Regions from separate parts of the Chitinibacter mangrovi genome, predicted to be linked through region 2. Evidence: predicted binding sites of a transcription regulator. Region 2 holds the regulator's gene; the other holds the start of a gene.
What was found. Region 2 encodes NrdR, which represses ribonucleotide reductase genes. Its sites were predicted from a motif close to AAANACNATATATNGTNTTT; they were not measured.

Region 1: the regulator NrdR is predicted to act here: its motif matches at 7,090-7,109, upstream of ABHF33_RS14045 (ribonucleoside-diphosphate reductase subunit alpha).

The regions. Positions count from the first base shown of each region.
Region 1 covers NZ_CP157355.1:2,972,588-2,987,885, reverse strand. Annotated here, with positions in the region: gene ABHF33_RS14085 (DUF3592 domain-containing protein) at 1-228, opposite strand, end outside; gene ABHF33_RS14080 (endonuclease/exonuclease/phosphatase family protein) at 577-1,374, opposite strand; gene ABHF33_RS14075 (extracellular solute-binding protein) at 1,380-3,176, opposite strand; gene ABHF33_RS14070 (substrate-binding periplasmic protein) at 3,344-4,090, shown strand; gene tsaB (tRNA (adenosine(37)-N6)-threonylcarbamoyltransferase complex dimerization subunit type 1 TsaB) at 4,145-4,837, shown strand; gene rimI (ribosomal protein S18-alanine N-acetyltransferase) at 4,834-5,376, shown strand; gene ABHF33_RS14055 (uracil-DNA glycosylase) at 5,373-6,350, shown strand; gene ABHF33_RS14050 (M48 metallopeptidase family protein) at 6,347-6,847, shown strand; gene ABHF33_RS14045 (ribonucleoside-diphosphate reductase subunit alpha) at 7,159-10,053, shown strand; gene ABHF33_RS14040 (adenosine deaminase) at 10,545-11,570, shown strand; gene ABHF33_RS14035 (hypothetical protein) at 11,574-12,164, shown strand; gene ABHF33_RS14030 (ribonucleotide-diphosphate reductase subunit beta) at 12,203-13,312, shown strand; gene ABHF33_RS14025 (AAA family ATPase) at 13,372-14,937, shown strand; gene ABHF33_RS14020 (hypothetical protein) at 15,008-15,259, opposite strand.
Region 2 covers NZ_CP157355.1:3,497,064-3,512,361, forward strand. Annotated here, with positions in the region: gene ABHF33_RS16465 (ribokinase) at 1-157, opposite strand, end outside; gene ABHF33_RS16470 (hypothetical protein) at 399-599, shown strand; gene ABHF33_RS16475 (low molecular weight protein-tyrosine-phosphatase) at 709-1,203, shown strand; gene ABHF33_RS16480 (TMEM165/GDT1 family protein) at 1,504-2,073, shown strand; gene ABHF33_RS16485 (NCS2 family permease) at 2,154-3,464, shown strand; gene ABHF33_RS16490 (adenine phosphoribosyltransferase) at 3,474-4,052, shown strand; gene ABHF33_RS16495 (hypoxanthine-guanine phosphoribosyltransferase) at 4,078-4,626, shown strand; gene ABHF33_RS16500 (CorA family divalent cation transporter) at 4,671-6,326, shown strand; gene glyA (serine hydroxymethyltransferase) at 6,423-7,670, shown strand; gene nrdR (transcriptional regulator NrdR) at 7,956-8,423, shown strand; gene ribD (bifunctional diaminohydroxyphosphoribosylaminopyrimidine deaminase/5-amino-6-(5-phosphoribosylamino)uracil reductase RibD) at 8,426-9,568, shown strand; gene ABHF33_RS16520 (zinc-ribbon domain-containing protein) at 9,570-9,752, shown strand; gene ABHF33_RS16525 (riboflavin synthase) at 9,754-10,386, shown strand; gene ribBA (bifunctional 3,4-dihydroxy-2-butanone-4-phosphate synthase/GTP cyclohydrolase II) at 10,383-11,477, shown strand; gene ribH (6,7-dimethyl-8-ribityllumazine synthase) at 11,553-12,023, shown strand; gene nusB (transcription antitermination factor NusB) at 12,062-12,508, shown strand; gene thiL (thiamine-phosphate kinase) at 12,624-13,601, shown strand; gene ABHF33_RS16550 (phosphatidylglycerophosphatase A family protein) at 13,607-14,125, shown strand; gene ABHF33_RS16555 (ATP-binding cassette domain-containing protein) at 14,369-15,298, shown strand, end outside.

The sequences.
Region 1 (15,298 bases), 520 kb from region 2:
ATAATTCTGCTCGCTCAACACCGGCTCGGGCCCGCCCAACGGTCGCACCGAGCAATCGAGCAAATGCCCCCAGACAGTTGGCCAGTGCCGCACCCGCCAGTAAATCAGCACCGTCGCCCAGCCAATCACCCAACAATAAATCACCGCCCAAAAAGCAATGCCTTGCAAGTCACCGGCCTGGGTTAGCTTGATCATCGTGGTGAAGTAGGAAAATACTGCTTCCAGCATTGGATTTACCTTATCGTTAAATGCCTGCTGCAGGCTAAAAACTGGCGCGTCTCCACGGGCAAGCCGTCCTCACTTTACGAAGGGGTATATCAACCAAAGACAATACACAAATAAGCTTTAGAGCTACACCATGGCAGGTATAGGTCTTGATGTTTGGTCTTGGGCTTGAATTCCCGTGTAGCGAAAACCGCAGCAAGGAGAGAGACAAACGGCCTTTTGTTTGGCTCTCGACGCGGCAAGGGCAGCGCGGAGCGCTTTTCGCCCGGGTCGCCTTCTCTTGCTTACTTCTCTTGGCGAAGCAAGAGAAGTAAGTGCCGCGGCGCACAGCCGCCAATCCCGCTCAAACCTTCACAACCCGTCGGATAACGCCATCGTCTCATTCGACGCGCTGCCAATATCCAAAATCAGCGCTCGATGATCGCTCACGTGCAAACTTTCAGTCACCGATGACAACATTAGCTTCGACGTAGGCAACATCCTCTCTGGTACAAAAAAATAATCAATGTGATAAGCCTTGCTTTCTTTTCGATGTAAATAAAACGTCGGATCTGTTTCTTGCCCTGCCACTTCAGCCTTCAAACAATGGTATGCACTTTGCAAACCCAGCGCCTGCAATTCAGCCACGACATCACTGTGATTCCAAAAACGATCCGCTTCATCCCAAATCGGATTGCTATTTAGATCGCCACACAGAATCAGCGAATCGGCTCGCGCGGCAATTTTGTCACGCTGCATTTGCAAATAAAGCCACAATTGGCCGATGTAGCAAAAATTGGGCGAATTGGCCTGTTTAGTCCATGCGCCAATCAAAGTGAGTTCCTGATTAATCAGGCAAGGTAAAAACAACTCTAATTGATTGGCCTGCCACTTGAGTGACTTTTGCACTGGCGATGGAGATCGAATTTCGTACTCGGCGGACGACCAATCCAAAGCCGCGATGTGATGCCCTTTGCGGGCAAAAATGCCGACTCCTTTATTCTTATTATCCCCATGCCATAAGTATTGCCCAGCCCAGTCGCGAAACGCATGCGTTGAGTACACAGGATTTTCGCACTCCTGAACGACCAAAATATCGGCATCAAACTGATCAAGAAAATAGGTTTTATTGCGTAGGCCGCCATTGCAATTCCAGCTGATAATTTTCATCGGGATCACTTCACCCACCACGTCGCCAACATCCAATCCCCCGCCTGATAATACCGCGGCATCGTTTTCGGCATCGCAAACCGATCCCGCCATGCCACGCGATGCGTGGCGCTGTACCAGTGCGGGATGATGTAGTGCCCGGCCAGCAAGGCGCGATCGAGGGCGTGGACGGCGGTGATTTGGGCGGCGCGATTCGGTGCGGTGAGCACATGATTGATTAGCGCATCAATCGCCGGATTTTTAATGCCGATCACATTGCTGCTGCCCTTCACATCGGCCGCCTTGCTGCCGTAATAATCGAGCAGCTCTTGCCCCGGGCTTTGCACGTCGGGGAAGCGCAGTACGGTGACGTCAAAATCAAAGCCATCGAGCCTGCGCTGGTACAAGGCGAAGTCGATATTGCGCAGCGTGGCCGTGATGCCGAGCTTGGCCAGATTGCGTGCTAGCGGCGGGAAGACGCGCGCCATCGCGCCGCCGTCATCCAAAATCTCGAAAGTAAACGCTTCGCCCTTAGCATTACGCAGCGCACCGTCGCGGTATTCCCAGCCCGCCTGTTTGAGCAGCTCGCGGGCTTGGCGCAGATTATCGCGCAGTGAGCCGGGTGGATTCGTTGACGGTGGCGCGGGCAGTTCGCCGAATACGGCCGAGGGCAGGTGTTTAGCCAGTGGTTTTAATAAGGCCAGCTCGGCTTCAGACGGCTTGCCACTGGCGGCGAGTTCGCCGTTGGCGTAAAAGCTATTGAGGCGCACGTACTGGCTGTAAAACAATTGGCGGTTGAGCCATTCAAAATCGAGCGCCAACCCCAAGGCCTGCCGCACGCGAATATCGGCAAATTGCGGCTTGCGGATATTCAATACATAGCCTTGCATGCCGCTGCTGTTATGGTGGCGCAGCTCACGCTTGAGGATGTCGCCGCTGCGAAATTTCGGCCCCTGATACTGGCGCGCCCAGTTGCGCGCGCTGTATTCGGTGATGAAATCAAATTCACCGGCTTTGAAGGCCTCCAGCCGCGCCACTTCATCCTGATAGTAGCGATACGTTACGCGGTCAAAATTATATTGCCCCAACCGCGTCGGCTGCTGCACGCCCCAATAATCTGCGCGCCGCTGATAACTGATACTGCGGCCGAGTTTGTAGTCGGCAATCCGGTAAGGGCCACTGGTGATCGGCGCGTCGAGCGCGATTTTGTCCAGCGCCTTTGTCACGCCATTTTTCTCTTGGCCCCACTTGCGCGAAAACACCGGCAGGCTGCCCACAATTTGCGGCAGCTCTCGATTGGCCGTGCTGAAGCGGTAGCGCACGGTGCGCGCATCGAGCACGTCAATGCCGCTCACATCGCTCAATTGCGAAGCAAATTGTGGCGCGGCCAGCTTGCTGCGCAGCGTGTCAAAGCTGTGCTTAACGTCCGCTGCCGTCACCGCATCGCCATTATTAAATTTGGCCTTGGGGTTGAGCGTAAACGTTACCGATTTGCCATCCGCAGCCACGGCAATATCACTGGCAAGCAGCCCATACATGGTGGCGGTCTCGTCCATGCTCATCACCCCCAGCGATTCAAACATCAGCGCGCCCAAGCCCGCAGCGGGCAGGCCTTTGATGATGAAGGGGTTGAATGAATCAAAACTGCTACGCCGATCCGGGTTGGGCAAGGTCAACTCGCCGCCTTTCACCGCCAGCGGGTCAGCGTAGGCAAACGAGGTAAAACCGGCAGGGTATTTGGCTGCATCGCCCAGTGTGATTGCATGGGCAGCCCATACTGGGCTCTGGTATAGCAGGCAGCAGAGTAGGAGTATTTTTTGCATGCCCCATCATAAATCAAGCCGCACAAATCCTCATGGCGCAGACGGCATTCGTGCCATCCGGCCAACAGAGTGTGCGGCCAGGCCGCAGCAGGCCGGAAAAAACCACTACACTGCAAGGGCACGCCAGCTGCCGCAGCACGGCGGCCATTTCATCAAGGGGTCAAGCCATGCGCGCTATTGCCACACTGATTGTTCTGGGTTTGTGCGCCCTGCCGCTGCAGGCCGCCGATCTTGACGCCTATACCGAAGAATTTGCGCCGTACAATTACACCGAAAATCGCCAATTCAAAGGCATGGCCAACCAGATTCTGGATCGGATCATGGTGCTGAGCCAGCTGAACATCCGGCGCGAAAGCGTGCCGTGGCTGCGTGCCGTGCAACAAAACCAGAATAATCCGGCCAGCCTGATTTACACCATCGTGCGCACGCCGCAACGCGAAAGCCAATATCTGTGGGTGGGCCCCTACGATGATTGCGATGTAGTGTTTATGAAGCTCAAATCGCGCAGCGATATTCAGCTTGGCAGCATCAAGGAAGCTGAAAAATACTATTCCGGCGCTGCACGCGGCGCTGCGGCGGCGCAAATTTTGCAAGGCCAGGGCTATGATATGAGCCGGGTTGATACCAGCTCGCCCGAGGAAATCCGTACGGTCAAAATGCTGTACGCCAAGCGCTTTGATTTATCCGCCGGCATGCTGCTGCCGCATATCTACAGCGCGCGCAAACTTAAACTGGACGCTAGCCAGCTCACCGCGGTGCAGACCATTGCCAAGGGTGGCGGCTGCTATTACGGCTTTAACCCCAAGGTCAACCCTGACACGTTCAACCGCTTCAAAGACGCATTCCAGCAGCTGAAAAACAGCGGCGAGCTGGAGAAAATCCGCAGTCAGTATCTCGCCAGCGCAAGCCGCTAAGCCACGCCTGCCGGGCGTGTTAGAATAGCGTTTTGCGTACAGATTGCCGTCCACATGCCTTATTTAGCCATCGATACTTCCAGCGAACAGCTGTCACTGGCCCTGTGCACGGGTCACAGCGCCGACTCCATCGTGGCACGCGAATGGCCGGTGGGGCAAAAACACGCCGAGCTGACGCTGCCCTATTTGCGCGCGCTGTTGAGCGAGCATCAACTCACCATGAGCGACATTGCCGGCATCGCCTACCCCAGCGGCCCCGGCTCGTTTACCGGCTTGCGCATTGGCTGCGGTATTACGCAAGGTCTGGCGTATGCGCAAAATATCCCCGTGGTGGGTATATCCACACTGGAAGCACTGGCTGAGGCCTCTGGGGCAATACGTGCCTATGTATGCATCGATGCCCGGATGAATCAGGTGTATTGCGCCGCGTTCGAGCGCGAGAGTGGCTCAGCGTGGAAAACCATCCATGAAGCACGCGTGTGCAACCCCGAAGATGTGCCGCTGCCCGCAGGCAATGACTGGTTTGGTATTGGTACCGGCTTTAAAGCCTACACCGACGCACTGCAAACACGGCTGGGCGCGCAGCTCAGCCAGATCGACGCCGAGCGCCAGCCGCATGCGCGAGAGATGCTGCAGCTGGCCTTGCCGCGATTTGCTGCTGGCCAAGGTTTGCCCGCCGAAGAAGCAAATCTGGTGTATCTGCGCGATAAAGTAGCGCTGAAAACGCACGAAAGAGCCGCCAAATGAGCCTGCCCAAGATCGACACCCAGCCCCACAGCGCCACCCTGCCCCGTTTTGCGCGACTGGAAACCCGGCATGTGGCCGAGCTGGCCGATCTGGACGAGAGCACCAACCCGCACCCATGGAATGGCAAGCAATGGCTTGATTCGCTGGAGCAACACACTTGTCTGGGCCTCTGGATGGGCGACACGCTCGCCGGTTTTAGCGTGAGCATGGCCACGCTGGACGAAGCCGAGCTGCTGCTGATTGCCATTGCCCCGCAATGGCAGGGGCAAGGCTGGGGTACGCAATTGCTGCACTACACCGAATCCACATTAGCCAGCGAAGGCATCGCTCAGCTATTTCTGGAAGTGCGCGAGAGCAATCAAGGCGCACGCGCTTTTTATCAGCGGCACGGCTGGCACGAAAACGGCCGCCGCAAGAACTATTACCCCTGCGCCCCACGTGACATCAAGCAGGAGAACAGCGCGCAGCTCAGCCGCGAAGATGCCATTCTGTGCGCCAAAAGTCTGTGCGCCACCACCCTGAACGGAGCCAGCGCATGAACCGCCGGGCACTGATCTTGAACGAGCTGGGGCTCAATCCGGTGTGGGTACGCCACGAGGTACTGGCGCAATATGAACAGCTGGCCGAACCATCGCTGCCCGCGCAGCCAAGCGTTCAGGCAACAGCGCCAGTCGGCGCAACCGCCAATGCCATCCCATCATCTGGCAGCGTGGCCCACGCGAACGCGCACTTTAGCCCCATCGCGCAAGCTGCACACCAGCGCATGGAAGCCACCATCAGCGCCTCGGCCACACCGGAAGCGGGCAAAGCGGCCAAAGGCCCATCGCAGGAAGCAGCCGCCATTCATCAGGTACTCAAAGCGCGAAATAGCCCAGCTGCACGGCAAAACGCCGCCCAGCCAGCCCCAGCACTGAGCACCACACCAGCGGAGCAGGACGCTCGCAGCCAGCAGATTATGCAAATGGACTGGGATCAGCTGCAGCAAGCCGTCAGCAGCTGCACCGCGTGCAAGCTGTGCGAAACGCGCAAGCAGGCCGTATTTGGCGTCGGCAATCCGGCTGCATCATTGCTGGTGGTCGGCGAAGCGCCGGGTGCCGACGAGGATGCGCAAGGCGAGCCCTTTGTCGGTAAGGCGGGTAAGCTGCTCGACAATATGCTCGCCAGCATCGGCCACAAGCGCGGCGAGCAGGTGTTTATCGCCAATGTGCTCAAATGCCGCCCGCCGGGCAACCGCAACCCGCAGCCCGATGAAGTGGCGCAATGCGCGCCCTTCCTGCAACGCCAGATCGAGCTGATCGCGCCCAAAGTGCTGTTTGCCAGCGGACGCTTTGCCATTAGCAGCCTGCTGAACGACGACGCGCCCATCTCGGCGCTGCGCGGCAAAATCCACCAGTATCGCAAATTGCCGGTGGTGGTGAGCTACCACCCCGCCTACCTGTTGCGCAATATGCCCGACAAGGCCAAAGCCTGGCAGGATTTACTGCTACTTAAATCACAGCTTGATCAAGAATGAATTCGCTTAAATACATCGCGCATTACCCCGCGCCGCTGATCGAACAGGTGCAGGCACTGATCACTACCAACCGGCTCGTGCCGCATCTAACCAAAAAATACCCGACCCGCCATCAGGTGCAAACCGACAAGGCGCTGTACGACTACGTCAGCGAATTAAAGTCCGAATTTTTCCGCAATGCGCCAGCGCTGGCCAAGGTGGGGTTTGACAGCAAAATCAGCGTGATCAATCACGCGCTGGGGCTGCACACGCAAATCTCGCGCGTGCAAGGCGGCAAGTTAAAAAGCAAAAATGAAATCCGCATCGCCACACTATTCAAAAACACGCCGCCCGAATTTCTGAAAATGATCGTCGTCCACGAGCTGGCACACCTCAAAGAAAAAGACCATAACAAGGCCTTTTATCAATTGTGCCAACATATGGAACCGAACTACCTGCAATACGAATTCGATCTGCGCCTGCACCTGACGGTGCAGGATCTGGGCTTGAGTGCTTGAGTCGGCTTGTCAAAACTTACAAACAATCTTAATTCACTTTCTGTTGTTGCCATTTTGCGACATGAAACCCGATAACTGCGCCGGACCAACCTCCGCTTCCAATCCTGTCATTTTCATCAATAGCCCGACAAATTCTGCATGCGGACGCGACATCAGCCCTGTCCGTCCGTCTGCTAGCACAGGCAATGCCTGTTGCACCAGTACCCCACTTTCCCCTAGTATTTGTGCCAACTGACTCGTTGAGACACAAGATATAGTGTTTCTTCACAAACCATTCACAAACTTATACACAAAGCTTTGAGGGACCGTGCATGTACGCCACGCTAGATAGTACCCAGACTAGCCGCTCTGATAGCGCTGAAATCCACACGCCATCACACGATATTGCGCATTACGCCAATTACAAAACAATTCGCCGTGATGGCTCGGTAGTGCCGTTTGAACCATCCAAAATTTCGGTAGCGGTGACCAAGGCGTTTATTGCAGTTCAAGGCAGCCATGCGGCTTCCAGCACTGCGGTGCGCGAGCAGGTGATCAACCTGACCGAATCGGTGGTGAACGCGCTGATGCGCCGCAAGCCCGATGGCGGTGCGATTCACATTGAAGACATTCAGGATCAGGTTGAGCTGGCGCTGATGCGTTCTGGCGAACACGATGTCGCTCGCGCCTACGTGCTGTATCGCAGCGAGCGCCAGCGTGAGCGCGCTGCGGCACGCCATGATGCCGCGCCTGCCGAGCCACACCCGATCAATGTGCTGTTTGAAGACGGCAGCAGCCGCCCGCTCGATCTGGCCAAGCTCAAAGCGCTGATTGCCTCGGCGTGTACTGGTCTGGAGCAAAACACTGACCAGAACCTGATTCTGGCCGAAACGCTGAAAAACGTTTACGACGGCGTACCGGCCGAAGAGCTGCGCAAATCGGCTGTACTGGCCGCGCGGACCTATCTGGAAACCGATCCGGCCTACGGTCTGGTGACCGCCCGTCTGGTGCTGCATAGCCTGCGCCGCGAAGTGCTGGGCGAAGAAACCAGCCACGAAGAGATGGCCGATATTTACGCCAGCTACTTCCCGCGTTATGTGAAAAAAGGCATCGAAGCCGAGCTGCTGGACGAAAAACTGGGTCAGTTCGATCTGACCAAGCTGGCCGCTGCGCTGGATCACAACCGTGATTACCAGTTTGGCTACCTAGGTCTGCAAACGCTGTACGACCGCTATTTCCTGCATATCAACGAGCGCCGCATCGAGCTGCCGCAGGTGTTTTTCATGCGCGTGGCCATGGGCCTGGCACTGAACGAAACCAATCGCGAAGAGCGTGCGATCGAGTTTTACAATGTGTTGTCGAGCTTTGACTTTATGAGCTCAACACCCACGCTATTTAACTCCGGCACCCGTCACAGCCAGATGTCGAGCTGCTACCTGACCACCGTACCGGATGATCTGGATGGCATTTTTGAAGCGCTGAAAGAAAACGCGCTGCTATCCAAATTTGCCGGTGGTCTGGGCAATGACTGGACGCCTGTGCGCGCCATGGGCAGCCATATCAAGGGCACCAATGGGAAATCACAAGGTGTCGTGCCTTTCCTGAAGGTGGTCAATGACACGGCCGTAGCTGTGAATCAAGGTGGCAAACGCAAAGGCGCGGTGTGCGCGTATCTGGAAACCTGGCACGCCGACATCGAAGAATTCCTTGAATTGCGTAAAAACACCGGTGATGACCGTCGCCGCACGCACGATATGAATTCGGCCAACTGGATTCCTGACCTGTTTATGAAGCGCGTAATGGAAGGTGGCGAGTGGACTTTGTTCAGCCCATCCGAAGTACCTGATCTGCACGATAAAGTGGGCAAAGCCTTTGAAATTGCCTACACCAACTACGAAGCCAAAGCGGCGCGTGGCGAAATGCGCGTGGCCAAAACCATCCCCGCACTGAGCCTGTGGCGCAAAATGCTGACGATGCTGTTTGAAACTGGCCACCCATGGATCACATTTAAAGACCCATGCAATATCCGCAGCCCGCAGCAACACGTTGGCGTGGTTCACTCATCGAATCTATGTACCGAGATCACGCTCAATACCAACGACGAAGAAATCGCCGTATGTAATCTGGGCTCGATCAATCTGTACAACCATTTGAAAAATGGCGAGCTGGACGCCGAGAAACTGTCGCGCACGGTGAAAGTGGCGATGCGTATGCTCGATAACGTGATCGACATTAACTTCTACCCAGTTCGCAAAGCGCGCACGTCCAACCTGAAACACCGTCCGGTGGGCTTGGGCATTATGGGCTTCCAGGATTGCTTGCACGCATTGCGCATTCCGTACGCTTCAGACGCTGCGGTTGAATTTGCCGATGTGTCGATGGAAACCGTGGCCTACCACGCCTACTGGGCTTCAACCGAATTGGCGCAAGAGCGCGGCATTTACGCCAGCTACAAAGGCAGCTTGTGGGATCGTGGTATTTTGCCGCAAGACTCATTGCGCCTCTTGGAAGAAGAGCGCGGCGGTTACCTCGATGTCGATCGCAGCTCGCGCCTTGATTGGACGATGTTGCGCGACCGCATCGCCGCCTACGGCATGCGTAACTCGAACTGCCTGGCGATTGCACCAACGGCAACCATCTCCAACATCATTGGCGTGGATGCGTGTATCGAGCCGACCTACCAGAATCTGTTTGTGAAATCGAATCTGTCCGGCGAATTTACCGTGATCAACGAGCACCTGGTGCGCGATCTGAAAGCGCGTGGCCTGTGGGACGAAGTGATGATTTCCGATCTGAAATACTTCGATGGCTCGGTACAGCGCATCGACCGTATTCCGGCCGATCTGAAAGCCCTGTACGCCACCGCCTTCGAGATGGACCCGAAATGGCTGGTTGAAGCGGCAAGCCGTCGCCAGAAATGGATCGATCAGGCGCAATCGCTGAATATCTATATGGCCGGAGCATCGGGCAAGAAACTGGATGAGCTGTACAAGCACGCCTGGTTGCGCGGCCTGAAAACCACCTACTACCTGCGTACCTTGGCAGCCACAGCCGCCGAGAAATCAACGGGCCGTGGTGGTGAGCTGAACGCCGTACCGGTCGATGGTGGCTACGCCGCAGCGCAGGCACAAGCCGCAATTGTGGCCGCTGCTGCCGCTGACAACACGCCAGCGACCGATGCGAAGTTCTGCTCGATTGATAATCCGGATTGCGAGGCGTGCCAGTAATCAGCCAAACCGCTTGCTTGCAAGCGGTTTTATAGATTGCAGTGCCTGCGGCACCTGCGTTTAGGTGCCGCTACCCGCGGCGGGGGGTACTTTCTTTGCATCACCAAAGAAAGTACCCAAAGAAAGGCGACCCCCGCCTGCGGCCCTCCGGGCTACCCTCGGTCGGTCGCGAGCCAAACGTTAAAGCTGTTTGTCTCGCTCCACTCCCTCGGCGATGGGCGACAGGGGATTTAAGCCCCAGCTCAATCATCGCGGTGCTGCCGTAGGGAGGGTTAGGCCGAAGGCCGTAACCCGCCATCTTGCAGATGAATAGGTATATGGCTCCAAGTTAGATTTGTATTGCCTTGTATTAATATACCCCGGCTCCGCCATGCGGTGCCGATATTTAAGACGGTTTTGCGAGCCGTTTTAAATATCGGTGATCCCGATTAAATACAGAATGCAAAAGCACGCGGCCAGCGTGTTTTTGCGAGAACTTTTAAGGAATGATTGTGACCCAACACCCGCTCGATGTACTGATTACCCGCCTGCCCAAAGCAGAACTGCATTTGCATATTGAAGGCTCGCTCGAGCCGGAGATGATGTTTGCATTAGCGCAGCGCAATGGCGTGGCTTTGCCGTATGCCGATGTGGCGGCGGTACGGGCGGCGTATCAGTTTGACAGCTTGCAGTCCTTTCTTGATCTCTACTACGCCGGTGCGTCGGTGCTGCTCACCGAGCAGGATTTTTACGATCTGACCTGGGCATATCTGGAAAAAGCCCACGCCGACAACATCGTTCACACCGAGATTTTTTTCGATCCGCAAACGCACACCGCGCGCGGGATTGATTTTGCCGTGCCGCTCTCTGGCATCCGCCGCGCTTTGCTCGACGGCGAAGCCAAGCTAGGCATTTCGTTCAAGCTGATCATGTGTTTCCTGCGCCATCTATCCGAAGAAGACGGCTTTGCCACGCTGGCGCAAGCCGAGCCCTACCTCGATCAAATCGATGGCGTGGGGCTGGATTCCAGCGAGCTGGGCCACCCGCCGAGCAAGTTTGCGCGGCTGTTTGCGCGTTGCGCCGAGCTGGGCTTGCCCGCCGTGGCGCACGCGGGCGAAGAAGGCCCGGCCAGCTATATCTGGGAAGCGCTTGATCTGCTCAAATCGCGCCGCATTGATCACGGTGTGCGCTGTACCGAAGACCCCGCGCTGGTGCAGCGCCTCGCCGCCGAGCAAATTCCGCTTACCGTTTGCCCGCTGTCGAATTTGAAGCTGTGCGTGGTGAGCGATCTGGCGCAGCACAATCTGCGCGAGCTCCTGGCCGCAGGTCTGTGCGCGATGGTCAATTCGGACGATCCGGCGTACTTTGGGGGTTATCTGAATACCAATCTGCTGGCCTGTCGCGCCGCGCTGGATTTATCGCAGGACGAAATTATCCAGCTGATCCGCAATAGCTTTACCGCCAGCTGGCTGAGCGCCGAGCAACAAGCGCATTGGCAAGCGCAAATCAGCCAGCTTGTGAGTGCCACGCAGGAGTAAATCATGCTACGCCGCCTTGCTACTTTGCTCGCCCCACTGTTCACGCTATTGCTGCTTGGCGCTTGCGCCAGCGTCAAGCCGCCGCTGGCCGAAGGCCGCCTGAGCCCGCCTGCCGGGCAGGGCATCGCCATTGTCGCGCTCACCGCCAGCGCAGCGCCGCACATCAGAGATACGGTACAGCTACAGCTACATATTCAAGGCGATGGCAAGAAATATACCGGGTATAGCCATCTAGCCAGCGATTCTATTCGCGCAGAGGGCAATACCCCTAATAGTGAAGGTCGCTTATTGGTGTTGCAGCTGCCCGCAGGCCGCTATCAGGCCGAGCGCGTTAGCGGCTCCTGGCAGCGCCAAAGCAATAGCTGGTATGACGAGCGGGAATTTTTCAATCTGCCACTGCAGCGCAGCTTCACGCTCGGCGCAGGCGAAGTGGTCTATCTGGGGCAAGTGCAGGTCAATATCAATCTGCGCCCCGACCTGAGCCTGAGCCAGAACACGCCGCGCGATTTTTACGATCTGCACGTGCGTAGCGGTGTCACCGACACCCGCAATATCCAAATTCGCCCGCTGGCCAGCCAGCCTGCGGGCCAGTAACAACAGTGTTAAATAAAGCCAATAAAGGACTACCCACCATGCTCAGTTTTGACGAAGACGTAATCAACCGCCCAGCGCCAGCAGCACCGCAAGCCGTGCCACAGCACAGCACTGCCGCAGCCAGCGCCGTACCTGCCCGCGTCACCGCCGACGACAAACGCGTGATCAACGGCACCACCGACGTGAACCAGCTGGTGCCGTTCAAGCACAAATGGGCCTGGGAAAAATACCTCGCCCAGTGTGCCAACCACTGGATGCCGCAAGAAGTGAACATGCAGCGCGACATCGAGCAATGGAAAACCGGCCAGCTCACCGAAGACGAAATGCGTATTGTGAAGCGCAACCTCGGCTTCTTTGTCACCGCCGACTCGCTCGCCGCCAACAACATCGTGCTGGGCACCTACCGCCAAATCACCTCGCCAGAATGCCGTCAATTCTTGCTGCGCCAGGCCTTTGACGAAGCGATCCACACTCACGCGTATCAATACATCGTTGAATCACTCGGTCTGGACGAAGGCGAAGTGTTCAACGCCTACAACGAAATCAAATCGATCCGCGATAAAGATCAATTCCTGATGCCGTTCATCGACGTACTCACCGACCCGGCATTCAAAACCGGCACGCTGGCCAACGACCAAGCCCTGCTGCGCTCGATCATCGTCTTCGCCTGCATTATGGAAGGCCTGTTCTTCTATGTCGGCTTCGTACAGATCCTCGCGCTAGGCCGTCAAAACAAAATGACTGGCGCCGCCGAGCAGTATCAGTACATCCTGCGCGATGAATCCATGCACTGCAATTTCGGTATCGACTTGATCAATACGATCAAAATGGAAAACCCGCAATTGTGGACCGAACCATTCAAAGCCGAGATTACCGAGCTATTTCACAAAGCCGTCGAGCTGGAATACGCCTACGCCGAAGACACCATGCCACGCGGCGTATTGGGCCTGAATGCATCGCAGTTCAAAGAATACCTGCGCTTTATTGCTAATCGCCGGATGCAGCAGATTGGTTTGAATGAGTTATTCCCCGGTGTAACCAATCCATTCCCATGGATGTCTGAGATGATTGACTTGAAGAAAGAGAAAAACTTCTTTGAGACTCGGGTGACTGAGTATCAGACGGGTGGGGCGTTGAGCTGGGATTGAGTCTTACTTTTAAAATTTGCAAAAGGTCGCCGTTGGCGGCCTTTTTATTGAGAGATAAAATGAGCAGTCGAAGAAATTCACGTGAAATCAGTTTAAGTAGAGCATCTTTCTTTAATAAAACTCCTGATTTCTTTACTGTAAGGTTAGATGTTTTAGAACTGAAGAGCGTCATAAATTTACGTGGCCTATATTTCACTCCAGAACGGGTAACTGCTTTACTTGGTGCCAATTGTGTTGGCAAGTCTACTATCCTGCATGCACTGGCGTGCGCATACCAACCAAAGAAAAACGGCGAAGATCATAAGTTTAGTGAATTTTTTAGACCAAACCCTGATGCAACATGGGATGGTTCTGAGTGCCGTGTTTATACAAAAGAAAAGGTTGGCAAATCAGGCTCTCATATAGCAGCAGATAATTATTTTAAGAAAGATCGATGGTTTCCTCGGCACGATAGGAAAAGGCGTCGTGATGTATATTATGTAGGCATCTTTACTACTTTACCGATGCTTGAGTACATAAGGTTTGTAAGGTTTAAAAACTCAAATAACGCAACTACATTTAAATACAAAAAAACAGAAATGAAGGATGATTTGCATAAGGCTATTTTAAAATATGCAGCATCTATTTTAAATAGATCTTATGAAGGTATTTTTGAGTTTTCTGCTGTAGGGTATGAAAATTTTTTAGGGCTATCAATTAAGGGTAATCATTACTCTCAATTGAGTATGGGGGCTGGTGAACAAAGAATATTGAAAATTTTGAAGGTCATGTTGTGTGCGGAAGAAGGTTCTTTGGTGTTAATCGATGAAGTTGACTTGCTTTTACATGATGCAGCCTTAGCAAAAATGCTTGATTGCATAATTGAAATTGCTGAAAAAAGAAAGCTGCAGGTGATATTCTCAACCCATAGAGATTTAATTCTAAAATGCAACAAAAAAATCAATGTAAGATATTTGTTGCCTAGTGCTAATGGGGTAAAGGTACTCGATAAGCCGAACCCTGATTTAGTTGAATCTTTGTCTGGCTTGAGGCCAAAAACAATCAGCATTTATGTAGAGGATACTTTCTCTAGTGTCATGGCAGGTCGAGTGGCTCGTGAGTTAGGTGTTTTTAGGCTGGTTGACTTCGTTAAGTACGGGCCCGCCCGAAATGCCTTTGTAGTTGCTGGCTCTTCAGCGATTCAGAAGAAAAGGAATTGTTTATTCATCTTGGATGGTGATGAATATAAAACTGATGCCGATAAAAAAAATCAACTTAATTCGATATTGACGGGCAGTAACCAGGAAATGAAGGATGCTAGAGCTTATGCTCTTAGTTCTATTGGACAATATGAATTGCCAGATGGAACTTCTCCAGAGGAGCACATTCATAATGTAATAGTATCATTGCCTAGTGAATATATTCCAGATGCGCTTCGTGAGTACTATGAAGCATTAAAAGGAATTCATGCTGTCCATGATAAGCATGATTATATAGATAGCGTTGTTAATGCGTTTGGCATTGATGAAGTTGCTTCTCTTAATCATGTTTTTGATTTGTTCTCTCTTGATGGTGATAAATACTCCTTATTTGTTTCTCGTGTGAAAGAAAAAATTGAAAATTTTATTGCGCTAAATCCTATTTAGAACTGCAGGTACGATTAGCGAAGCGTAATCGTGCGCATGAAACCGCTGGATTGATTCTGGCAGTTTTGTTTTATGCGCCGTTGGCGCGATATTTCAATGCGCGTTCCGCCGCGCTAACGGGAAGGGGTATTTGCTTCTGCAAATACCCCTTCACCCCAAAGCAGCCCCCGGCATCCGCGTCGGCTACGCCGATACCCTCGACTGCGGACGGATCGAGGCGGCGGTTGCGCTTACCAAAACAGGCGCAACCGAAACCCCGCCCCGCCCGTTCCTCGCTCGGCGCAGCTGCAGGGGATTTGGTGCAGACCAGCCATTGCGGCATATACATACCTAGGTGTTGCTCTGCAGGTCAATTCTGACC
Region 2 (15,298 bases):
CGCCCAGCCGCGCTGCCGCAACGGCCTGATTGGCACCTTTGCCGCCGTGGTGGGTGGTAAAGCCACTGCCCAGCAAGGTTTCTCCCAAGCGCGGGTAGTGCCCCACCTGCGCGACCAGATCCATATTGATGCTGCCAACCACCAAGACCTTGCTCATGCTGCCTCCTGAAATATGCTGATTCGATTTAGCCTGCTGTTGGATAAATGCTAAACCGTAATCAGCAATGCGGATTGATTTATATCAAGGATGTGTAGTGAAAATATATACACTACATCCCTGATGCGAAAATCACTTATCGGGCTCTGGTTTGATCCTGATCTAGGTGCTAAGCCGTGTTTTGCGGTGCAATGCTGTTGCGCCTTTCATCCTGAAAGGGGTATGAATATCTGGAGGCAATATGCTGTCATTGGAAATGGCCGAACGCCTGGCGTCGGCGCAAGAGGGGGCTGGAATGGCACGCGAAAACCTGCTGGCGATTGCCGACGAGTTGCGCAGGCTGGCTATGGAAAACGAGCGCTTGCAGGCACAATGTCAGCAATGCGTGCAGCTAAAAAATATCGCCCTGACTATGGTGCATGACTACGCGGTGAACGCCTGAGCGAGCCAAAGCAAATCCGGCTTAAGTCAGTCTGCTTGGTGTTGCAGGGGTATGTGCACGTGGCCATTGTTGGGATTTAATTTCAAACATATACCCATGGATGTATTTAATGAGCGCCTTGTATTCGGTTTTAATGGTCTGCACCGGCAATATTTGTCGCAGCCCGACTGCTGACGGTGTGTTGCGGCAAATGCTGGCTGATCAAAATCTTGCGCAGCAGGTGATGGTTGATTCGGCCGGGATTGCCGACTATCACGTGGGCGAAGCGCCGGATCGACGCTCCCAGCAGCATGCCAAAAAACGCGGCTATGATTTGTCCAGCTTGCGTGCCCGTGAAGTGCGCGCGGCTGATTTTGAGCGTTTCGATCTGATTCTGGCGATGGATCAGGGGCACTTTAATCATTTGCATCGTCGCTGCCCGGCGCATTTGCAGCATAAAGTGCAGTTGTTTCTGGACTATGCCAGCGAGGCGGGTGAGCGCGAAGTGCCTGATCCGTATTACGGCGGCTCTGATGGCTTTGAGCATGTACTCGATCTGATTGAAGACGGCTGCACGGGGGTGCTCAAATGGGCGCAGCAACGCCTCGCCGATCAGTCGCGATAATCCCTTACTTGTAAGTATTGCGCTGCCTGTTTTAGAATGTCGGCTTCCTTCGGGGGAGTAATCGCTGGCCGTTTGCCAAAATGCAATTGAGCCAGGTTTGCGTCAACAAACTTGAAGCTGCTGATGTTTCGCTAATGCAGCTTCATGGCGCCTACAGTGCGCTGGGTTTTGTCTTTGCGGTCTGTGCGACCGCGGCAAGTTCAGTGCGCCTGATGAGACCCGAGGCTGACCATGCGGTACCCTTGTGGGGTGGGCGGCGTGGCTGGCCTCGTCTCGTTTGCCCACCCCGGAGCCTGTTCAATGTTTGATGCTTTACTGATTTCTACCGGTGTTGTCGCAGTGGCCGAAATGGGGGATAAGACCCAATTGCTGTCACTCATTCTGGCTGCCCGGTTTCGTCGCCCGCTACCTATTGTTGCGGGCATTTTTGTTGCTACAGTATTAAATCACTTTGCTGCCGGCTGGATCGGGCAGCAGGTGGCGGGGCTGATTTCCCCGGAGATTCTGCGCTGGATTGTGGGTTTGGGCTTTCTGGCGATTGCGGCGTGGGCTTTGATTCCGGATGTGATGGAAGAGGGCGAGGCCGTCGTCAAACCCTATGGCGCATTTATTGCGACCTGTATTGCTTTTTTTCTGGCCGAAATGGGTGACAAAACGCAAATTGCCACTGTGGCGCTGGCGTTAAAATACACGCCACTGTGGCAGGTGGTGCTAGGCACCACCGTCGGCATGATGCTGGCGAATGTGCCTGCGGTCTATCTGGGCGACTGGATTGCCACGCGTATGCATATTTTGCGCATGGTGCGATTTGTGGCTGCGGCCATTTTTGCGCTGATTGGTGTTCTGGCCTTAAGCGGTATCGGGTATTAAGCAGGGCGCAATATGATGGCGAGCGCAGGCGGCATAACACGCTGCCTTCGCTCGCTTTTTGTATCAATTTGATTCATTAAATGAAACGGGGAAGAGACATGCTGGACGCTTTTTTCAAGCTCAAAGAGCATGGGACTGATGTTAAAACCGAAGTCATCGCGGGTTTTACAACATTCCTGACCATGGCCTATATCGTGTTTGTCAATCCGTCCATTCTGGCGCTGACCGGCATGGATTTTAACGCGGTCTTTGTGGCTACTTGTCTGGCTGCGGCGCTGGGCACGGCGATTATGGCGCTAGTGGCCAACTATCCGATTGCATTGGCACCCGGCATGGGCTTGAACGCCTACTTCACCTTTACCGTGGTCAAGGGTATGGGCGTGTCATGGCAAGTGGCCTTGGGCGCCGTGTTTGTTTCCGGCATTATTTTCCTGATTGTTTCGCTGTTTAAAGTGCGCGAGGCGATTGTGAACGCGATCCCGCACTCGCTCAAGCTGGCGATCTCGGCCGGGGTGGGGATGTTTCTGGCGATTATCGCGCTGAAAAACGCCGGTGTCGTAGTTGGCTCTCCCGCCACTCTGGTGACTTTGGGCGATATTCATTCGCCGACCACCTTGCTTGCGATCTTTGGTTTCTTCCTGATTATTGCGCTGGAATACCGCAAGATTCATGGCTCGATCATCATTTCCATTCTGGCAGTGACGGCGATTTCAATTGCGCTGGGCCTGTCCGAATTCAAAGGCGTGTTTTCTGCGCCGCCGTCAATGGCGCCAACATTCATGCAAATGGATATCGCAGGTGCGCTCAATGTCGGCCTGCTGGGAGTGGTGTTTGTCTTTTTCTTTGTCGACCTATTTGATACCACTGGTACTTTGGTGGGCGTATCGCACCGCGCCGGTTTGCTCGATAAAGATGGCAAACTGCCACGCCTGAAAAAAGCCTTGCTGGCCGATTCGGTCGCCATTACTGCCGGTGCAGCTATGGGCACATCGTCTACGACAGCGTATATCGAGTCGGCGGCGGGCACTGCCGTTGGCGGGCGTACAGGCCTGACTTCATTGGTGGTGGCCATCCTGTTTCTGCTGGCGTTGTGGTTTTCGCCGCTGGCGGCAACTGTCCCGGCCTATGCGACGGCACCAGCGCTTTGCTATGTTGCGGTACTGATGACACGCGGTCTGGCTGAAATTGAATGGAACGATCTGACCGAGTCCGCGCCAGCGGTAATGACCGCGCTGGCGATGCCATTTACCTTCTCGATTGCCGATGGTATTGCATTTGGTTTTATCAGCTATGCTGTGATCAAGTTGCTGGCGGGCCGCCGAGACGATTTAAGCCCGGCAGTGCTGATTATTGCCGGTCTGTGGGTTGTTAAATTTGCCTTTTTCCACTGAGATTGACTGATGACTTCGCCACTGATTGTCGAGCCGCAGATCGTTGAGCCCCCGTACGCTGGATACATTCGCTCGCGGATACGTACCGTGCCGGATTGGCCGCAACAGGGCGTGATGTTTCGCGACATTACGCCGCTATTGCAGGACCCAAAAACATTCCGGGTACTGGTGGATATATTCGTGCATCGCTATATGGACCAGCAGCTGGATGTGGTCGCTGGCGTTGACGCGCGCGGTTTTATTCTGGGAGCGGTTGTGGCGTACGAGCTTAATCTGGGTTTTGTGCCGGTGCGTAAAAAAGGCAAGCTGCCGTTCGATACCGTGGCCGAAGAGTACGAGCTTGAATATGGTTCGGCCACCGTTGAGCTGCACGCCGATGCGTGCAAGGCGGGTGACAGGGTGTTGCTGATTGATGATCTGGTGGCCACGGGTGGCACCATGATCGCGGCGGCCAATCTGCTTAAACGCATCGGCGCGAATGTGGTTGAGGCGGCTGCCATTGTTGATTTGCCCGAGCTAGGTGGCTCGAATCTGGTGCGCCAGCAAGGCATAGAATTGTTTACCGTTTGTGATTTTGCCGGTCATTAACCGGCCTGAGGATGTCATCGTGACTATGGAACTACCTGAAGCCCGTACCATTTTGGATAACGCCGATTGTCTGCACCCGGAGTCCGAGGTGCTGGCCGCACTCGATCAAATGGGCGAGGCCATGTGCCAGGCTTTAGCGCACACCAATCCGGTGGTGTATACCGTACTGAACGGCGGGTTGATTGTGGCAGGACATTTGTTGCCACGCCTGAAGTTCCCGCTGGAAATGGCCTATCTGCATGCCACGCGTTACCGCAATGAAACTTCAGGCGGCGAGCTGGACTGGAAGGTAAAGCCACGCGAAGACATGCGCGGTCGCACAGTAGTGATTGTTGACGATATTCTCGACGAAGGCCACACGCTGGCGGCCATTGTTGATTATTGCAAGCAGCAGGGTGCCAGCGCGGTTCACGTCGCGGTGCTGATCGACAAAAAACATAATCGCAAAGCGACGGGCATCAAGGCCGATTTTGTCGGCATGGAAGTTGAAGATCGCTTTCTGTTCGGTTGTGGCATGGATTACCAGGGTTACTGGCGCAATACGCTGGCGGTTTACGCCGTCAAAGGGCTGTAAAGTTCGCCTTTGCGCTCGCCAGTATGTCCTTGCAAGGGGGAGATATGGCGAGCAGCGCAGATATTGTAGTTAAGCATTTCCGCCAGATTCTGATCTGGCCCTTGCAGTTGATGCCTACGCCGCACAAAGATGGCGAACATCGGGCGATGGGGCGGCAGTGGGAAGCGATGGAAGAAGCTGCCGCAGCCGGTTCGCCGTGGCAGCCGCGCCCGACCGAGTTTGATGGCGATCCCGAGCAGTTTGAAGAGCGACACTATCGGGAGTTTGTCACCTTCCTGCCTTATGTTCAGCGGTTTTTATATGGCGAAAACAGGGCTTCCAATCTGGGGAGCTACGGCCATTCGCCGCTGCATGTTTTTCGCCGCACCGACATCAGCACCGTGCTGATGATGTTCAAAGATGGTGCAGTTCATCATTTCAAAGTTGCCCATATCGACCTGTATTTCTTCTACGACGTCGACGTGGTGATCCTCGCGTTTGAGATCATGGGGGATAATCTGCCGCTTAAGCGCGTGCAGGATGCACTATTCCGGTTTGGTCGCGCCTTTCCGGCTCAGTGGGATGAGGATGCAACCGCGGCCAATTGCCTGCGCAAGGTGGCGTGGCTCAATGCGGATGGCGACGTCATTGCCGAATCTGATTTTGAAGACCGCGCGGGCTATCTGGCTCACCTGGGGCAGTATCGTGCGCCCCGTATGGCGGCGCACTGGGATTTTCTGCTGCAGCCACTGGTTTTGCATCACTCGTCGGCTGTGGGTGCCTTGCGCTATCGGCAAATTGAATATCACCGCATGCCGATTCTGGCCTATCTGGCGGTGGATGATCCGTTCAAGCTCAGCGAAGAAGATTTTTACCGGCTGGGCATGGTGACCCGGCCCGGTCATAGCGATTCCCAGCCCTACACACAGAAAATGTTCGATGAGTTTGAGCGCACTTGCTGCTATGACCGTTTCTGGGTTCCCGAGCGAGGCCATGCCACAGCCTCTACCCGGATGATGTGTAATGGTCACGCCTTTGTGATGGTGGGTATGCATGGCAACGAGTTCTATTCCAACCCCTACACGGGCATACTGGGGCAATTTCGACATCAGCATTTTTTGATGGCGCTGATTGCGCATTTTCACAAAGCCGCTTTGCTGATGTTTTCTGATCGCCTGGCCGTGGCTTTGTCCGAACTCAACTTGAAAGATGTTCGTTCAATCAGGACTTTCAAGCGGGAAATCCGGCTTTTGCTGGAAGGTTTTTTGCGTTTCAACCAGCGTTACTGGTTTCGGGAAGTTTCCAACCAGGTGGTGTCTGATCAGCTCTTTCAAATGATGTCGCATCATTTGAGTACCGATAGATTGCATCAGGATGTTAAAGACTCGGTGCAAAGCATGAATCAGTATCTGGAAAATGACGATTTGCGCCGGCAAGCCGATACCGTCGTGCGTTTGACCGTGGTGACGGTTTTTGGTTTGATCGGCACGACAATTACCGGCTTTCTAGGCATGAATCTGTTTGGTTTGGCCGATGAGTCTGGCTGGATCAAACTGGCGTACTTTGCGATGGTCAGTGTGCCGATTGTCTGGCTGATTTTTCTCACCGTGGCCAAATCCAAGGTCTTGTCCGAGTTTCTGGATGCCGTTTCGGACGAAAGAATCAGCTTTGTACATACGGTCAAAATTCTTGCAAATATCTGGCGCAAAAAGAAATCATGAAAATCTTGCATGGCAAGCTGATCACCGTGCATCTCGATTTGCGCCAAGTCGTGTTAGAATCCTGCATCTTTCAACGATTACGGATGCTTCCCGCTCATGTTCTCGAAGTCCCAAACTATCGCCTCTTACGATCCAGATCTCGCTGCAGCAATCGCTGCTGAAGTTGTTCGTCAGCACGAACACATCGAGTTGATCGCGTCTGAAAACTACACCAGCCCAGCCGTGATGGAAGCCCAAGGCTCTCAACTCACGAACAAATACGCTGAAGGCTACCCAGGCAAACGCTTTTACGGCGGTTGCGAACACGTTGACGTGATCGAACAACTGGCGATTGATCGCGTAAAAGCATTGTTTGGCGCTGAATATGCCAATGTGCAGCCACATTCAGGCTCGCAAGCCAATCAAGCCGTTTACTTCTCGATCCTGAAGCCGGGCGACACTGTGATGGGCATGAATCTGGGTCATGGTGGTCACCTGACTCACGGCTCTCCTGCCAACCTGTCGGGCAAATTGTTCAACATCGTTGCTTACGGTCTGAACGAAAACGAAGAAATCGATTACGACGATATGGAACGCGTCGCGATGGAAACCAAGCCAAAACTGCTGATCGGCGGCGCTTCAGCCTACGCCCTGCGTTTTGACTGGGCGCGCATGCGTGAAATCGCCGATAAAGTGGGCGCTTACTTTATGGTCGACATGGCGCATTACGCTGGTCTGATCGCTGCTGGCGTATATCCAAATCCAGTGCCACACGCGCATTTCGTAACGTCAACCACGCACAAAACATTGCGTGGCCCACGCGGCGGTATCATCTTGGCTAAAGCCGAGTTTGAAAAATCATTGAATTCAAACGTATTCCCGACACTGCAAGGCGGCCCGCTGATGCACGTGATTGCAGGTAAAGCGGTGGCTTTCAAAGAAGCGGCGACGGAAGAATTCAAAGAATACCAAAAACAAGTTTTGCTGAACGCGCAAGCGATGGCAAAAACTTTGGCAGAGCGCGGTCTGCGTATCATCTCTGGTCGCACCGAGTCGCACGTATTCCTGGTTGATCTGCGTCCTAAAGGCTTGACCGGTAAAGCAGCTGATGCTTTCTTGGGTAAAGCCCACATTACTGTGAACAAAAACGCGATCCCGAACGATCCGGAAAGCCCGTTTGTGACTTCAGGTATCCGTATCGGCGCACCAGCGATTACGACCCGTGGTTTTAAAGAAGCTGAAGCGATCCAGGTTGCGAACCTGATTGCCGACGTTCTGGACAATCCGGAAGACGAAGCGAATATCGCCGCAGTGGCAGCCAAAGTGAAAGCGTTGACTGCACAATTCCCAGTTTACGGCGCGTAACTTTTTACTCGCGTACGCTGAAAAAGAGGTGGGGCATTGCGCTCCACCTTTTGTGTTTTTTAGTCAAAGTTAAACTCAAAGCGCTCACGCCGCGTAGCTTCGTCTTCGGCTTTTCGCCTTGCGTGGAAGCTTTTGTTTAATTGCTTGATGTATGTTCTTGAACTTGATGTGCAGCAATGCATACAGCTCAATACCTAACTAGAGTATATGCGGGCTTGAGATTTTTATGCTCGCCCTGATTTAATACTCATTGATCTTTTTCGATCTTTTGCCCGGGGTTCGTTAATGAAGTGCCCATTCTGTGGTTCCCCTGATACGCAAGTCGTTGACTCGCGCGTATCTGATGAAGGCGACGTCGTTCGTCGCCGTCGCCGCTGCACGATTTGCGACAAGCGCTTTACGACTTTTGAAACCGCCGAAGTGCGTATGCCGCAGGTGGTTAAACAGAACGGCCAGCGCGCCGAGTTTGATCGTGAAAAAGTCCGCACCAGCTTCTTGCGCGCCCTGCATAAACGCCCCGTCCCGACCCCGCTCGTTGACGAAGCCATTTCCCGCATTATTCAGAAAGTCCTCACCGTCGGTGAGCGCGAAATCATGTCGCGCCAGATTGGCGAGATGGTGATTGCCGAGCTTGCCAAGCTTGATAAAGTGGCTTATATCCGTTTTGCCTCGGTCTACCGCTCGTTTCAGGACGTTGAAGATTTCCGCGACGTTCTTCGTGAAGTCAGCAATCGTGAAGTGACGAAGGAATAAGCATGTTTACCGCTTTCGACCATGCAATGATGGCCAAGGCGTTGCAAATCGCAGCGCAAGGCGCGCATTTGACGACGCCCAATCCCTGCGTCGGTGCCGTGCTGGTGAATCACGGACAAATCATCGGCTACGGCCACAGCCAGGCCGCTGGCGGTGCGCATGCGGAAATCATGGCGCTGAAAATGGCGAAAGCCCGCGCGCCCGAGCTGATTGTCGGTGCCACAGCCTACGTCACGCTGGAGCCTTGCAGCCATTTTGGCCGCACGCCACCGTGCGCCAACGCGCTGATCGGTGCTGGCGTTGATCGGGTCGTCGCTGCGCTGCGCGATCCGAATCCGCTGGTGGCCGGGCAGGGTCTGGCGCGTCTGGCGACGCACGATATTGCAGTTGCGCACGGTCTGCTGGCCGCGCAGGCACGCGAACACCATAAAGGCTTTCTGTCGCGAATGATTCGTCAGCGCCCATGGCTGCGCGTCAAGCTGGCTGCCAGTCTGGATGGGCGCATCGCGCTTGAGAATGGCCAGTCGCAATGGATTACCGGCGCGGCCGCCCGCGCCGATGTGCAAAAACTGCGCGCCAGATCGTGCGCCATGCTGACAGGCATCGGCACCGTGCTGGCCGACGATCCACAATTGAATGTGCGCGATTTTCCGGCTTCACAACAAGTCCGCCAACCGCAGCGTGTCGTGCTCGACAGCCAGCTGCGCACCCCCGCCAATGCCCGGATTCTGGTCGATGGTGGCAAAACACATCTGCTGACCACGCTGAATGTAGCGCAATCCGTCAGTCCTTACGACGCGACCAACGTCACCGTTGCCACGCTGCCTGCGCAAGATGGCAAGCTTGATTTGCACGCAGTGTCTGCCTACCTGGGCCAGCAGGGTTTTAATGAAGTCACCGTCGAGGCGGGCGGCAAGCTGGTCGGCGCTTTGCTGCAAGCTGGCCTAGTCGATGAAATCATCCTGTATCAGGCCATGAGCCTGATCGGCAAGGGACAGGCGATGGCCGATTTCAGCTTGGCCGATTTAAACGATCAGTACCGCCCGACTGTGATCGAACGCCGCATGGTTGGCGACGATCAGCGCATTACCTTGCGCTTGACCGACCCAAACAGCGTCTTCGCTGAAAGTACTTCAGGAGCGTGAAATGAGCGATAACAAGCAATTACTTTGCCCGGATTGTGGCAAGGAAATCGAAGTTCTGGCCGCTTGCGGTGCGAAAAGTTATTTCTGTAATCACTGCAACGAGTTGAAATCATCGGCACGAGTTCGCGCTGGAAATCCTGCAGTGTTTCCTGAGCCATCATCAATTCCCGAGCACAAGGATTAATATGTTCACAGGCATTATTCAGGCCGTTGGCCAGATTGAAGACGTCAAAACGTTTGATGGCGGTGTTCAGCTGACCGTGAATGCGGCCGATCTTGATATGTCCAATGTGGTACTGGGGGATAGTATTGCCCACAGTGGCGCATGCATGACGGTGATCGAGCTGATACCCCCTAATCGTTACAAAATTGATGTTTCTGATGAGTCACTGCGCTGCACCGTGGGTTTGAGCGAGGCGGGCGGCAAGGTGAATCTGGAAAAAGCCCTGCGGCTGGGCGATATGCTCGGTGGCCATATGGTATCCGGTCACGTTGACGGCGTGGGCAAGGTGATCAGTTTTGAGCCGGTTGGCGAAAATCGCGAGCTGGTGATCTGCGCGCCCAAAAATCTGGCCAAATACCTGGCCGCCAAAGGCTCGGTGGTCGTGAATGGCGTTTCGCTAACGACCAATACCGTGCGCGACACGGCGGATGGTTGCGTGTTTTCAATCAATCTGATTCCGCACACGCTGACCGTCACCACGTTGGGGCAATTAATCGCCGGTGCGAGCGTCAATCTGGAGATAGACCTGATTGCGCGCTACGTTGAGCGCATGGTTTCATCGGGCACCGTTCAAATAGGAGTGACCTCAGCATGAGCCAGATTTCCCCCGTACATGAAATTGTTGCCGAACTCAAAGCCGGGCGCATGGTTGTGCTGGTTGACGAGGAAGACCGTGAAAACGAAGGCGATCTGGTACTGGCGGCTGACTTTGTTACGCCCGAAGCGATTAACTTTATGGCCAAATTTGGCCGTGGCCTGATTTGCCTGACCCTTACCCCCGAGCGCTGCAAAACGCTAAATCTGTCGACGATGGTCTCGAGCAATGGCTCATCATTTGGCACCAATTTCACCGCATCGATTGAAGCGGCCGAAGGCGTCAGCACCGGGATTTCGGCGCATGATCGAGCACTCACGATCCGCAAAGCCGTGGCTTTTGACGCCAAGGCCAGCGATGTTGTGTCGCCTGGTCATATTTTCCCGGTGATGGCGCAGCCCGGTGGCGTGCTGGTGCGTGCGGGACATACGGAGGCCGGTTGTGATCTGGCGATGATGGCTGGCTTGACACCTGCGTCGGTGATTTGCGAAATCATGAACGACGACGGCACGATGGCGCGCCTGCCTGAATTGCTGGTTTTTGCCCAGGAACACAATCTGAAAATCGGTACGATTGCCGATTTGATTAATTACCGTAGCCGCACCGAAACGCTGATCGAATGCGTCGGCCGCCGCCCGGTACGCACTTTTGCTGGCGAGTTCGAGCTGGCGGTTTATCGCGACAAACTCACCTCGGCAACGCATCTGGCTCTGGTTAAAGGCCAGCCCTGTGCCGATGAAGACACGCTGGTTCGCGTGCACGAGCCGCTGTCGGTGATCGACTGGCTTGATCTGGATGCGCGTAGCCATTCATGGAGTATCGAGTCGGCGCTGCAAGCGATTGAACAAGCGGGCAAGGGCGTGATGGTGCTCTTGCATCGCGCTGAAGATGGTAGCGATCTGCTAGCACGTGCTCTGCCTGAGCTCAAACTAAATAAACCGCAGAAATGGGATATGCGTACCTACGGTATTGGCGCGCAGATGCTGAAAGATCTGGGTGTTGGACGCATGCGCCTGATGTCGCCCGAGCGCAAGATCCCGAGCATGACTGGCTTTGGTCTGGAAATCACTGGCTTTTATCAGACTGAATAAGCAGCTTTAAAGACTAATTTGAGCTTACTGCCGCTGGCGGTGAGCGAATAGAACGAATATTGAAAAGGATAAAAAATGAGCGTGGAAGGCATTGCATTGATTAAACCTGATTTGTCTGGCACCGGCCTGCGCATTGGCGTGGTGATGAGCCGTTTTAATACGCCAATTTGCGAAGGCTTGCGCGACAATTGTTTGGACGAGCTGATCAAGCTGGGCGTTGCGCCGCAAGATATTTTGCTCAGTAGTGTTGCTGGTGCGCTGGAAATCCCGCTTGTGCTTCAAACCATGGCGGCCAGCGAGCGTTTTGACGCGCTGATCGCGCTGGGCGCGATTATTCGCGGCGAAACTTATCATTTTGAACTGGTGGCCAACGAGTCCGGCGCAGGCGTAACCCGGGTGACGCTCGATTTTGGCTTGCCGATTGCCAATTGCATTTTGACCACTGAAACGGACGAGCAAGCAGAAGTCCGTGTTATCGAAAAAGCGCGCGAAGCCGCGCGTGTTGCGGTAGAAACCGCTAATTTAGTAAAGGCATTACAAGCATGACCGAAGAACAGAAAACACCGCCCGCAAAAAAACCGCCAATGAAGTCCGCCCGCCGCCGTGCGCGCGAATTTGCGGTGCAGGGGGTGTATCAATACCTGATGAGCCACGACACGGTAAATAATATTGACCTCTATCTGCGTGGCAGCAGCACTTATTTCACCAAGGCCGACGCCAATCTCTACCGCGCCATTCTGTTTGGCGTGATCAAGGATGCGGCCAAACTGACGAGTGCACTTGAGCCGCACGTTGATCGCCCGCTGGAAGAAGTCAGCACCGTTGAGCTGGCTGTGCTCTACACCGGCGCCTTCGAAATTATGTCGATGCCCGAAACGCCGTATCCGGTGATTATCAATGAAGCGATCGAGCTGACCAAAACCTACGGCGGCAGTGATGGTCACCGTTTCGTCAATGGCGTACTCGATAAGCTGGCTGAGCTGGTGCGTAGCACCGAATTTGCCGCCATTCGCGCCAAACGTCAGGGTTGATTGGCAGCTCGGAAGTCATTGACCAAAAGTTTTCGTGCAAGGCATCGAGCCGAAGACAGTACACAGGTACGGCTAGGCGAGATAACGATGCGCGGAAACTTTTGTCTTAATACTTATGAATGAATTCGATCTGATTGCCCGGTATTTCACCCGCCCAACGCTGCCTTTGCAGCACGCCGATTTGGGCGTGGGCGACGATGCCGCGCTGATGAGCGTGAGTGCAGGTCATCAACTGGCGGTGTCGGCCGATATGCTGGTCGCTGGCCGGCATTTTTTTGCCGACGCCGACCCGGAGCGGCTAGGGCATAAATGCCTGGCGGTGAATCTCTCTGATCTGGCTGCGATGGGCGCACGCCCAACGTGGTTTACGCTGTCGCTGGCGTTGCCGCAGATCAATCCCGACTGGCTGGCAGCTTTCAGCCGTGGTTTGTTTGCGCTGGCTGACGAGCATCAGATCGAGCTGGTCGGTGGCGATACCACACGGGGGCCGCTCACGATTGCGATTCAGGTGGCTGGCGAAGTGCCGCAGGGGCGTGCCATGCTTCGTAGCGGCGCACAAGTGGGTGATGACATCTGGGTGACAGGCCCCCTAGGCGGCGCAGCGGCAGCGGTGATGCACCGAACCGGGCGCGCCCAGTTGCCCGTCGATATTGCCCGGCAGTGCGATTTGCGGCTTGATTTGCCGCAGCCGCGAGTGGCATTTGGGCGAGCCATTGCCGCGTATGCGCATGCTGCGCTGGATATTTCGGACGGTTTGGCCGGTGATTTGCGGCATATTTGCCAACGCTCACAGTGCCGCGCACAAATCCGGATTGATGATGTACCTGCTGCGCCGCAGCTCAGTCACTTGCCCGCCGCGCTGGCGCTGGAAGCCAAGCTGGCGGGGGGCGACGATTACGAATTGTGCTTTACTGCGCCGCAATCGGCACGCCAGCAGATCGCCGCCATTGCGACCCACTGCGGGCTTAGCGCCAGCCGCATCGGCAGCATTTTGCCCGCCTCAGCGCAAACCGAGCCGCTGCAGTTTCTAGACTCGAATGATCAGCCATTAGCGCTGTCTTTCGGCGGATTTGACCATTTTAAAACGACATAAACGCAATGCCGATTTCTGCCAGCAGCGACAAAAAACAGCCCCCTCAGCTTAAGCCCGATCTGGGTTTTGTTTTTTCCCATCCGGCGCACTGGCTGGCTTTTGGTTTTGGTAGTGGCCTGGCTTCAAAAGCCCCCGGCACCTGGGGAACGCTGGTGGCCTTGCCCATCATGGCCGCTTTGCAATGGCTGCTACCCAATCCGGTGATTTTCGCTTTTTGCATCCCGCTGTTCGCCTTGGGCGTCTGGGCGTCGGAGGTCACCGGCAAGGCGCTGGGCGTGAGCGATTATGGCGGCATTGTCATCGATGAAATTATGGCCATGCTGATGGTGCTCTGCTTTACGCCGACCGATCCGCTGGCGTGGCTGATCGCTTTTGCGCTGTTCCGCCTGTTTGACATTGTCAAACCCTGGCCTATCAGCTGGTTTGACCGCCGCATCAAAGGTGGATTGGGCGTGATGCTGGACGATCTGATTGCGGCCATTTTTGCGATTGCCGGTATTTTGCTCTATTCGACCCTGATTTGATTTCCCCTCTTTAGGGGTATATGCCTGTAGAGCATGTTGAATAATGCATGCAGGCCAATACCCCGTGTTGAGTTTGTATTGATATTGCATCTCAGCTTGCTCGAGCCGCCTTTGGTTCTAAGTGCCAACCAGCAAGCAGAGCGTGTGCGAGCCAAATCTGCTTTTCTCATTTAGCTCACTGCAGGCTGATTTATTCTCGGCTTGGGTCGGCAGCAAGGCGCTCAGCTCTGTTAAAATCGGCGCATGATCAGACTAAAATCCCTTACCTTGCGTCGCGGTGTCAAAGTTCTTTTGAACCGCGTTGATTTAACCTTGAACCCCGGCTCGAAAACCGGCGTGGTTGGCGCCAATGGCGCTGGCAAATCCAGCTTTTTTGCGCTGTTGCGCGATGAAATCCATGCCGACGAAGGCAATCTGGAAATGCCGCCGCGCGCGGCCATCGCGCATGTTGCGCAGGAAACCCCGGCGCTGGCCTGCTCGGCACTGGATTATGTCCTCGATGGCGATGTTGAATTGCGTCGCATCGAAGCCGATTTACTGGCTGCGGATGCCAGCGAAGAACATGATGGCCTGCGTCACGGTGAATTGCTGGCCCAGCTTGAAGCGATTGATGGCTATTCCGCGCCTGCGCGGGCGGGCAAATTGCTCGCTGGTCTTGGCTTTAGCGTCGAAGAAATCTCCCGCCCGGTTTCCAGCTTTTCCGGCGGCTGGCGCATGCGTTTGAATCTGGCGCAAGCACTGATGTGCCGCTCTGATTTGCTCTTGCTTGACGAGCCGACCAATCACCTGGATCTGGAAACGGTTGTCTGGCTGGAAAACTGGCTTAAATCCTACCGCGGTATGTTGCTGATTATTTCGCATGACCGTGATTTTCTTGATTCAACTGTCGGGCAAATTCTGCACGTCGAGAATGCCGAGCTGACGCTCTACACCGGCAATTACGCCGATTTTGAAAATCAGCGTGCCGAAAAGCTGGCGCTGCAATCACAATCCTACGAAAAACAGCAACGGCAAATTGCCCATCTGGAAAGCTTTATTACCCGCTTTAAAGCCAAGGCCAGCAAGGCCAAGCAGGCGCAAAGCCGGGTCAAAGCGCTGGAAAAGATGGAACGCATCGCCGCCGCGCACGTGGATTCGCCATTTACTTTTGCTTTTCGCGAGCCAGATTCTTCA